Regions from separate parts of the Exiguobacterium sp. AB2 genome, predicted to be linked through region 2. Evidence: riboswitches for the same ligand, from Rfam matches in the RefSeq annotation. Region 2 holds a riboswitch; each other region holds the start of a gene.
What was found. Region 2 has a riboswitch for S-adenosylmethionine ahead of DI14_RS07325 (LVIVD repeat-containing protein). Riboswitches for the same ligand answer to the same signal wherever they lie in the genome.
Positions count from the first base shown of each region.

Region 1: another riboswitch for S-adenosylmethionine. It lies ahead of DI14_RS07030 (2,3-diketo-5-methylthiopentyl-1-phosphate enolase); the one in region 2 lies ahead of DI14_RS07325 (LVIVD repeat-containing protein).
Region 3: another riboswitch for S-adenosylmethionine. It lies ahead of DI14_RS01485 (Na+/H+ antiporter NhaC family protein); the one in region 2 lies ahead of DI14_RS07325 (LVIVD repeat-containing protein).

Region 1 is NZ_JNAA01000047.1:21,411-24,828, reverse strand. Features, by position in the region: gene mtnK (S-methyl-5-thioribose kinase) at 1-886, opposite strand, end outside; SAM riboswitch class I at 966-1,069, opposite strand; SAM riboswitch class I at 1,273-1,374, shown strand; gene DI14_RS07030 (2,3-diketo-5-methylthiopentyl-1-phosphate enolase) at 1,445-2,602, shown strand; gene DI14_RS07025 (2-hydroxy-3-keto-5-methylthiopentenyl-1-phosphate phosphatase) at 2,599-3,249, shown strand; gene DI14_RS07020 (methylthioribulose 1-phosphate dehydratase) at 3,246-3,418, shown strand, end outside.
Region 2 is NZ_JNAA01000048.1:39,084-42,501, reverse strand. Features, by position in the region: gene DI14_RS07325 (LVIVD repeat-containing protein) at 190-1,581, opposite strand; SAM riboswitch class I at 1,694-1,808, opposite strand; gene sufB (Fe-S cluster assembly protein SufB) at 1,999-3,396, opposite strand; gene sufU (Fe-S cluster assembly sulfur transfer protein SufU) at 3,416-3,418, opposite strand, start outside.
Region 3 is NZ_JNAA01000013.1:10,184-13,601, forward strand. Features, by position in the region: gene DI14_RS01480 (GGDEF domain-containing protein) at 1-1,094, shown strand, start outside; SAM riboswitch class I at 1,191-1,286, shown strand; gene DI14_RS01485 (Na+/H+ antiporter NhaC family protein) at 1,339-2,640, shown strand; gene DI14_RS01490 (TVP38/TMEM64 family protein) at 2,668-3,312, opposite strand.

The DNA.
Region 1 (3,418 bases), on a different contig from region 2:
TGAAGTTGTGGCGGAACGTCTTCTCAAACGTCTCCCACACCGTGAGGACGTCCGTGAACCGTTCGAATCGCTTGAGCGGATCGTGGAACGTGGCGAGCGTCAAATGCGCGATAATCTGTCCGACGTCGAAGCCGAACGGTCCGTAGAATGCGAACTCCGGATCGATGATTTTCGTCTCCTGCGTCGTCGCAAAGATGCTTCCTGTATGTAAGTCGCCATGAAGCAAGGCGTCATGTTTCGTGACGAATCCGACTTTCAGTTTCGCCACCTCGACTTTGAGCGCCTTGTCATGCCAGAGGCGTTCGACGTCAGGACGCAGCGCCGCCTCGATATTGTTCGACTCGGCGTCTTTATACGGATCGGTGAAAATGAGCTTTTCCGTGATGTCGCACAGCTCCGGGTTGTAATACTCCCGTTCCTTCCGCTTCTTCTCGATTGGACCGGCCGCGTAGTCGGACGTGGCGAACAACGTCTCGCCTAAAAATTCACCGACGTGACGGGCCAGTTCAGGATACGTCTTCCCTTCGAGGTAACCGGTGCGGACGATTTCATAATCGGACAAGTCCTCTAAAATCGTGTACGCGAGCGTCCGGTCGCTCCCGAGCACGTTCGGCACGAAACGTGGCACGACTTCTGCGAACTGACGCAACGCGAGCTGCTCGATCCAGGCCCGTTCAAGCGTGAGCGGCCAACTTTCCCCGACGACTTTCGCATACGGGAGCGCTTGTTTGACGATAAGACGCTGTTCGCCTTGACGGATGCGGAAGACGAGGTTCAAGTTTCCGTCCCCAATCTCATCGCATTGGGCGATCCCTCCTTCTTCAATCAGTCCGAGTGCCCGGACGTGGTCGACGACCGTCTGTTCAGTAAATGGTTGATATGCCATGTCTATTTCCCCTTTCGATGATTTCCACAAAAAAAGCCCCTTTCTCCGCGAGAAAGAGGCACAGCCAGATTGGTTGTTCCTCTCATCTTTCAGACATTCGTCTGGTGGATGTAGCACCGTGCCGTACTGGTCGGTTGCTGCGGCGTCATCGGGCCAATTCCCTCTGCCAACTCGCGATAAGAGTGTGTTATTCGATTTGTGTGACTATGAGCTGAATATTACGGAGTCGACGCCCTGGTTGTCAACGCTGTTTTTTTGAGCATCGAGTCACTTTTTGTTTGCATATATGGAAACAAATTTCTAAAATAAAAAATTTTCAAAAAAGGAATTGACGCTGTGACGATTCTGTGCAAAAATTCAATTAAATTTCACAACTTCAAATCATATTCTTATCAAGAGCAGACGGAGGGACAAGCCCGATGATGTCGCAGCAACCGACCCGATTGGGCACGGTGCTAATTCTTGCAGCAGACGCTGAGAGATAAGAGTTCATTTTTTATGATGACCTCTTGCCTCGGCATGGGGTCATTTTTTGTTTGACCGGAAGGAGGAACGAACATGGGCATCATCGCCACTTATGAAATTAACCGTACGGACCGCGTGGCCGACCTCGCCGCGAAAATCGCGCTCGAGTTGACCGTCGGCACGTGGACAGACTTACCACACCTAGAACAAGCACAGTTACAAGCGTATCGCGCCGAAGTCGTCTCGACGTCACATACGGAAACGACGAGCCGCTTCAAAATCCGCTACCCGCTCCATAACGTCAGTGCGGACTTCTCATCCATCTTGACGACGACGTTCGGAAAGCTATCACTCGACGACTCGGTCCGGCTCGTCGACCTCGATTTACCTGAAGCGTTGCGCGACACGTTTCCCGGCGCCAAGTTCGGGACAGAAGGCGTCCGTCAGCTACTCGGCGTCTACGACCGGCCACTCGTCATGAGCATCTTCAAAGGGGTCATCGGCCGAGACTTGACCTTTTTAGAAGCACAGCTCCGTGACCAGCTCGACGGGGGCATCGATATCGTCAAAGACGACGAGATTTTATATGACAATCCGCTCACCCCTTCACTTGAGCGGGCGCAGATCGGCCGCACCGTCTTAGGCGAGCATTACGAGGCGACCGGAAAACGTGCCCTGTACGCCGTCACGCTAAGCGGACCGGTGTTCACGTTACGTGACCAAGCGCTACGGTTGATTGACGCTGGGGCAACGGCCCTCCTCTTCAACGTCTATACATACGGGCTCGATACCTTGCGTGAGCTGGCGAAAGACCCGGACGTGAACGTGCCGATTTTAGCGCACCCGGCGTTCGCCGGCGCCTTGACCGGTTCAATCAGCCATGCACTCCTACTCGGGAAGCTTCCTCGACTCGCCGGTGCCGACTTGACGCTCTTTCCATCGCCGTATGGATCGCTCGCGACGCCGCGTGACGAGGCGCTCCTCATCCGCGATGTAAGCGCGGAACCGAGCGAAAGAAAAGCGATTCTCCCGGTCCCGTCAGCCGGGATTCATCCAGGGCTCGTTCCCGACATCATCCGTGATTTCGGAACCGATGTCGTCATCAATGCCGGTGGCGGCATCCACGGACACCCAGACGGCGCCGCAGCCGGGGCCCGGGCGTTCAAACAGGCCATCGCGCACGTCCTCGGACAACGAGACGGCCAGACGACCGAGCTCGAGACGGCATTGAAAGCGTGGACGACGCGATGACGGTCCATATCCTCTGCGATTTCGACGGGACCATCACGGCCGAGGACAACATCATCGCCTTGATGAAGGCGTTCGCTCCTCCCGAATGGGTCGAGCTGAAAGACGCGATCCTCGCCCAAGACATCTCGATTCGCTCCGGCGTCGGCCAACTGTTCAACTTGTTGCCGAGTAGCGGGCGTACCGCATATCGAGACTATTTGGTGGAACGTATCGCGTTACGCTCTGGGTTTACTGCCTTTTTGGCCGACGTGCGTCAAAACGAATGGCACTTTGACGTCGTCAGCGGCGGGATGGACTTCTTCGTTCAACCAATTTTAGACGGCCTCGTCGGTTCCGAACATATTTTCTGTAACGTCGCCGACTTCTCGGGTGAGACCGTGACCGTCGCGTGGCCACACGCGTGTGACGATCAGTGCACAAACGATTGCGGTTGCTGTAAACCGACGATCGCCCGCCGCATCGTCGATTCCAATGACCGGTTGATCGTCATCGGGGATTCGGTGACCGATTTCGAGATTGCGAAACGGGCGGACTTCGTCTATGCCCGTGGACAACTCATCACGCTCTGCGAGGCGGAAGGCATCCCATTCGCCCCGTTCGAGACGTTCCATGACATCACCCATCATCTGCAGGAGGTGACCGTATGAGTGTGACCGCCCGTTGGCTCGAACTAGCCGACATTAAAGATGAGCTCGCCGCCCGCGACTGGTTCCCCGGAACGAGTGGGAATTTGGCGATTCGCGTCGAAGATGACCCGCTCACCTTTTTAGTCACTGCGAGCGGACGTGACAAGCGAAAACGAACACCGGACGACTT
Region 2 (3,418 bases):
CAATGTCTGCACGTTGTTCACATTGCGGACACCGCACATGAATGTCGTGCATGAATGCCACTAACGTTTTGGTCTCTAACTGAAATCGCTTCATTGGACTCGCACCCCCTTGTTTGATTATACAAAAAACCAACGAAGTGCAGCTTCGTCGGTTTTCGTCATTCGTACCTCATATTTTACTGAGCATGATTAATTTCCGCTCTTATTGTTCTTCTGTAGAACCTTCAACCCTGTCCCCATGTCCGATGCCAAAACATAGTTACGGTCGACATAAACGCCCCAAATGTTCGCGTCAGCAGGCACGTATTTTCCGATCTGCACCGGCTTGCTCGGGTTTGAGATGTCTACTGCACGGACGCCGCCTGCATAGTGAGACAAGTACAACGTGTTTCCAAGTACTTTCGGATCGTGTACCGTCTTCCCAAACGTCACTTGCTCAGCCGGATTCTCCGAAATATCTTCTGTCAAATCGGTTTTGAATTCGCTCAATAGTTTCGGGTTTGTTTTATCTTTGATGTCAAAAATTCGTGTGTAACCATAAGACTGTTCATAGCCCGGCTTGACTGGAACATACACTTCTCTCGTTTCGATGAGGACCGTGCCGCCTTTTGCAAGTGCAGCCGAGTGGGCTGAACCTTGTTGGTTCGATGCGAAAGCCGTCCGCCCTTCGTATTTCACGTTTTCTGGATTTGAAATGTCCAAAATGATGGTCCCGAGATCCCAGAACGAAAGGTAAGCGGTTTTCCCGTTCTCGTCTGCATACGCGCTATGGTTGAACACCGGTCGTGTCTTTCCGTCCGGCGCTTTCCAATTGTAGCCGTCAAAGCTACCGTCAACTTCCGCTAAAGTACGTGGGTCGAACTCATACAATTTCTTTGGTTCAGCTGGGTTTGTGACATCCACGAGTTGGAAGTCTTTCTCTTTCCCATGAGAATAATAATCGGCGTAAGGGCTTGAGGCCAAGACCAATACCCGATCCCCTTGCGTCGTCAAGTAGAGCTCATGTGTCCCTCTCGTTTTCTTCGTGACTTCATAGAAACCTAACTTCTTCGGCTCATATGGATTCGTCACATCGTATAAGAGGAAGCCCCCTTTAGAGTTCGGATCTTTCGAATTTAATTGCTGTACCGATACGACGGCCAAGTCCCCTTTAAACGACTTCGTGTTGACCGTTTTGACGATGACTTTTTCTTGCCACGTACCCGGGATGTCTTGGTCGGCGAACACGGCCACTTCTTTCGGGTTCGACGGATCTTTTAAGTCGAACACGCGAACGCCACCGTTCCCACCCCCGGCAGTATGCGTCCCCGTGTAAGCGAATCCTTTATGCGCATAGACGTCGGCCGTGCTGTTTTTCACCCCTTCTCGAATCTCTTTTAACGGCACAGATGCCGTCTCGTGCAGAAATTTGACGTTCTTGCTTCCTTCGGTCACAGTGACCGAACTGATTTCATCCGCGTTCCGCTCTCCTTTCTCGATATTGATGTCGCCTAGCTCATCATGCGCATATGTAACCGGTAATGCCGACGAGACGGTCAATCCTGTGACGAGCGCTGCACTTAACAAAAACTTTCCTTTCAAAATAAACTCCCCCTTAGGTTTTTTTGATAGAAACTCTGTTAGAGGCAGAATGCAAAAAAAATCCTTCTGAACTCATAGACGAGACAGAAGGATTCCGAAAAATTCCGATTTCCTCTCATCTCTCAGCGTTAGCTGTTAGATTTAGCACCGTTTCCGTACTGGCGATTCAGTACGGATGGTTGCCGGGCTTCATAGGGCTAATTCCCTCCACCTGCTCTTAATAAGAGTATTCATATCAAATTACTTTGTATTATCACAATTATCACACAACTTGTCAATATAAATTCTAAAAAAAACCAAATATTCCTGTTCCATGCATGCAATATAGTCTTTTCCCAAAGAATAGCGACAAATAAAAAAGGATTGTGTGAAGACTTGAAAGAAATCAAGCCTCCACATAACCCTTATCTGATCTACTTATCCAATCGACCCTTCCATCTCGAACTTGATGAGACGGTTCATTTCGACAGCATATTCCATCGGCAATTCTTTCGTGAACGGCTCGATGAAGCCCATGACGATCATTTCCGTCGCTTCTTCTTCCGAGATCCCACGGCTCATAAGGTAGAAGAGTTGCTCTTCTGACACTTTTGAGACTTTCGCTTCGTGCTCGAGTGACACCTGGTCGTTCAAGATCTCGTTATACGGGATCGTGTCTGACGTCGACTGGTTGTCCATGATGAGCGTGTCACACTCGATGTTCGAGCGGGCACCTTTCGCCTTACGTCCGAAATGGACGATTCCGCGATACGAGACTTTTCCGCCTTGTTTCGAGATCGACTTCGAGACGATGGACGACGACGTATTCGGTGCGAGGTGAATCATCTTCGCGCCGGCGTCTTGGTGTTGGCCTTTACCACCGAGGGCGATCGAGAGCGTCATCCCACGTGAACCTTCACCTTTTAGAATGACGGCCGGGTATTTCATCGTCAATTTCGAACCGATGTTGCCATCAATCCATTCCATTGACGCGCCCGCTTCACAGATGGCACGCTTCGTGACCAAGTTGTAGACGTTGTTCGCCCAGTTTTGGATCGTCGTATAGCGGCAGTATGCGTCTTTGTTGACGAAGATCTCAACGACCGCCGAGTGGAGCGAGTTCGTCGTGTAGACAGGTGCCGTACATCCTTCGACGTAATGAACCGATGCGCCTTCGTCGACGATGATGAGCGTCCGCTCGAACTGCCCCATGTTTTCCGAGTTGATGCGGAAATACGCTTGGAGCGGTTGCTCGAGTTTCACGCCTTTTGGTACGTAGATGAACGAGCCACCAGACCAGACGGCCGAGTTGAGCGCGGCGAACTTGTTGTCCGTCGGCGGAATCAACTTGCCGAAGTACTCACGGAAAAGTGCTTCGTCTTCTTTGAGCGCCGTGTCTGTATCTTTAAAGATGACACCTTTCGCTTCAAAGTCTTCTTGCATGCTGTGGTAGACGACCTCTGACTCGTACTGAGCCGAGACACCTGCCAAATATTTTTGCTCTGCTTCTGGAATCCCGAGCTTATCAAACGTCGTCTTGATTTCTTCCGGTACCTCGTCCCACGAACGTTCCGTCTTCTCAGACGGTTTGACGTAGTACGTGATCTCATCGAAATCAAGTGCAGACAAGTCGCCGCCCCATGTCGGCATCGGCATCTTGCGGAACTGCTCGAGTGATTTCAAACGGAACTCGAGCATCCAAGCCGGTTCTTCTTTCATGTTCGAGATCGTCTCTACGATTTCATTCGTCAAGCCGCGGCCTGAACGGAAAATCGAGATGTCTCGGTCATGGAAGCCATATTTATAATCGCCAATGTCAGGCATGTTTTTTGCCATATCGGTCTCCTCCTTCTACTTA
Region 3 (3,418 bases), on a different contig from region 2:
TAGCAGCCTCGCTCTTCCGTGAGACGAACTTGCTTGTCGTCAGCAGTATCGCCGCCGCACTCACCTTCTTTATTAAGCGGCTCATCATCCAGAAAGGTCGGCAAGACGCCTTCAAATCGTTGATTGAACAATATGATGAGGCAAAAGAAGCCGTGTCGTTGTCACAAAGCGAGGCGCAAGCGATTGAGGTGTTCCTCAGTCAATGTGAACGACTCAACGAGTACGACGAAGGGTTCGTCGAGTTCAAACTGTTCGACCGCACACTTTACTTTGATTTAAAGACGCGCCAGCCGATCGATCGCCACGTCGTCTTTGATTTACTCGATGCAACCTATCCGAACGAAGCTTCGGTCGAGTATGAGATGCGCTTTGAATGGGACGCCCCGTTATCGAACGAGTTCGATGAAGACTATCATAGCTTCATCTCGGTCCGTTCCGAGGAAATCGAAGGCATCCGCACGTGGCTCGTCATGACCGGCGAGCACGTCTATGGCTATCCGCCCATCATTCAACGTGAGATTGTCAAACTGCTCAAATCGTTCAATCGAACGATCAGTCGTTGTCATGAACGCGACCGCCTCTATACCGAGAGCCGGACGGACAGCTTGACGTTGCTTGCCAATGCACGGGCTTTTTATGAATACGGGATTCAACAAATCTCGGACGGCTCGATGTATCCGATTTCCGTCGCAATGCTCGATATCGACTTCTTCAAAAAAATCAACGACACGCACGGTCATCAAGTCGGAGACAGCGTGCTCCAAGAGTTTGGTCGCCGCATCCGCCAAGTGCTCCGCACCGATGATTTCGCAGCCCGTTATGGCGGCGAGGAGTTCATCTTGCTGTTGAACCGATGCGATGTCGAAGCCGCCGTCGAGATTGCCGAGCGCATCCGTCAACAAATCGAAACCAAACCATTCCACGTCGACGGAATCGATATCCCAGTGACCGCCTCAATCGGCGTCGATACGATTCAAGCGTTCGGTGACAAACGACTAGACGATACGATTCGCAACGCCGACCGAGCGCTTTACGTCGGCGGGAAGTACGCAGGACGCAACCGCGTCGCCCATTACAATTTTTTGACGTCCTGACTCGCCCCCACGTGCATCGCGTGGGGGTTTGCTATTGACAAGCAGATTTGAAACAGGTACGTTAGGGAACGTGTCTTATAACTAAATATCACAACTTTTTTATCAAGAGAGACTGAGGGACTGGCCCGATGACGTCTCGGCAGCGGGTAACCTGTGCCAAATCCAGCGAGCGGTCTGCTCGAAAGATGAAAAAAGTGTTTCTTGTAGAGAGAGCCTTTTTTCAGAAGGCTCTCTTTTTATTTTTATGAATGAGGTGAATCGATTGGAACAACCAACAGCTAACAAATGGGCGCTTTTGCCCTTACTCGTCTTCCTCGTCTTCTTTATCGGGGCAGGCATCTACTATGACGATTTTTATAAATTTCCCGTCTTGATTGCGGCCTTGATTGCCGTCATCGTCGCGGCGATGATGACGAAAGGAAGCGTCACCCAGACGGTCGAACGTGTCGCCCAAGGCGCCGGCAACCCAAGCATCTTGATCATGGTGTTCATCTTCTTGCTCGCCGGCGCGTTTTCAAGCGTCGCCGAAGCAATCGGGGCGATTGATGCGACCGTCAATGCGGCATTGACGTTATTACCGCCTTCGCTCCTCTTGAGCGGCCTGTTCGTCATCGCGGCCTTCATCTCAATGGCGATGGGCACATCGACCGGGACGATTGCCGCACTGGCGCCGATCGCCCTCGGCATCCATGAGGAGAGCGGCGTCAATATCGCCATCGCAGCAGCGGCCGTCGTTGGCGGTGCCATGTTCGGTGATAACTTGTCGTTCATTTCGGACACGACGATTGCAGCCGTCCGCACCCAAAGGACGAACATGCGCGACAAGTTCCGGACTAACTTTTGGATCGTCTTGCCGGCAGCCGTCATCACAACGATTTTGCTCGCCGTCTTATCGAGCGGTGAATCGACCATCGAGCCGGCAGCGTTTGAATGGTATAAGCTGATTCCATACCTTGCGGTCATCGTGCTCGCCTTGACGGGAATGAACGTCATCCTCGTCTTGCTCGGCGGCATCGCCCTGACCGGCATCATCGGTCTGTTGGACGGCAGTCTAGCCGTCACCACGTACGTCACCGCCATGGCGGACGGCATGATGGGCATGGCCGAGATTTCACTCCTGACATTGCTCATGGGTGGGCTCGTCGGACTCATCTCGCATAACGGCGGACTCACGTACTTGCGTGACGCGCTCACGTCCCGAATTAAAAGACGGGCCGGCGCGGAGTGGAGCATCGCCGGGCTCGTCAGTGCGACAAACGTCGCGACGGCGAACAACACGATTTCGATTCTCGTGGCTGGTCCGCTCGCCGCGAACATCGCCGACGATTATGACATCGAACGTAAAAAGTCAGCGAGTGTACTCGATATCTTCTCGTGTGGGGTCCAAGGTCTGTTGCCTTATGGGGCACAGCTTCTCATTGCGGCCGAACTGACGAACACAGCGTCACCGGCGCTCGTTCCGTATATGTTCTATCCGTTCTTGTTGTTCATTTGCGGAGGATTGGCCATCGCCTTCAACTTCCCGCGTTTCAAAAAACGCGCTTAACGAAAACGGCCTTGTGAAGCAGTCGCTTCACAAGGTCGTTTGTCGTTTCGCTTCAAGTTCACGTTTCAGCTGCTCGTTCCGTTTTCTGAAGGCACGCCGTTTAAGCAGTTCTTCGAGTCCACGGCTGATGGCCCATAGGACAATCAGTAATAAGACGAGCATCGATAATCGGAACGGGCTTTGGATAAACTCTTCCCACTGGTCGCCAATGACAGAGAAAATCAAGACGACGAGCAACTTGCCGAACCCGGCCGCCATGATGAACGTACGGAGTGGCATTTGAATGAGCGCGAGTAAGTATGTGATCAAGCTGACCGGAATAAACGGGAGCGAGTACAGAAACCCGAGTGAGACCGGACTCATGTGCTTGATGCGTTCGAGCCAATAGACGCCTTGCTTATGTCTCTCGAGCCACCGCGTCATCGGCTTTCGGAACACGTAGCGAACAGCTACAAACACAAGAATTGTTCCGAGCAAACTCCCGATCCAAGACAGTAACGTCCCAAGCAAAAATCCATATGTCGCTGCGTTCGCCGAGATGATGAGGACGAATGGGAGAAATGGAAAGATCGCCTCCAGGAACGGTGCCCCGAGTCCTGCCCAAGGTCCGCCCGGAAGTCCTTGTAGCCATTCAATCAAGTTTAAAATATATTGTTGGAGTGATGTCAGCATGTCAGTTTCCACCTTCAACTTTCGTTATTCCTTTTTACCCGATTTCGCTCAGGAAGACGCATCCCCCTGCCCACCGCCGTAAAAAAATAAAAAGTATTTGCGAAAT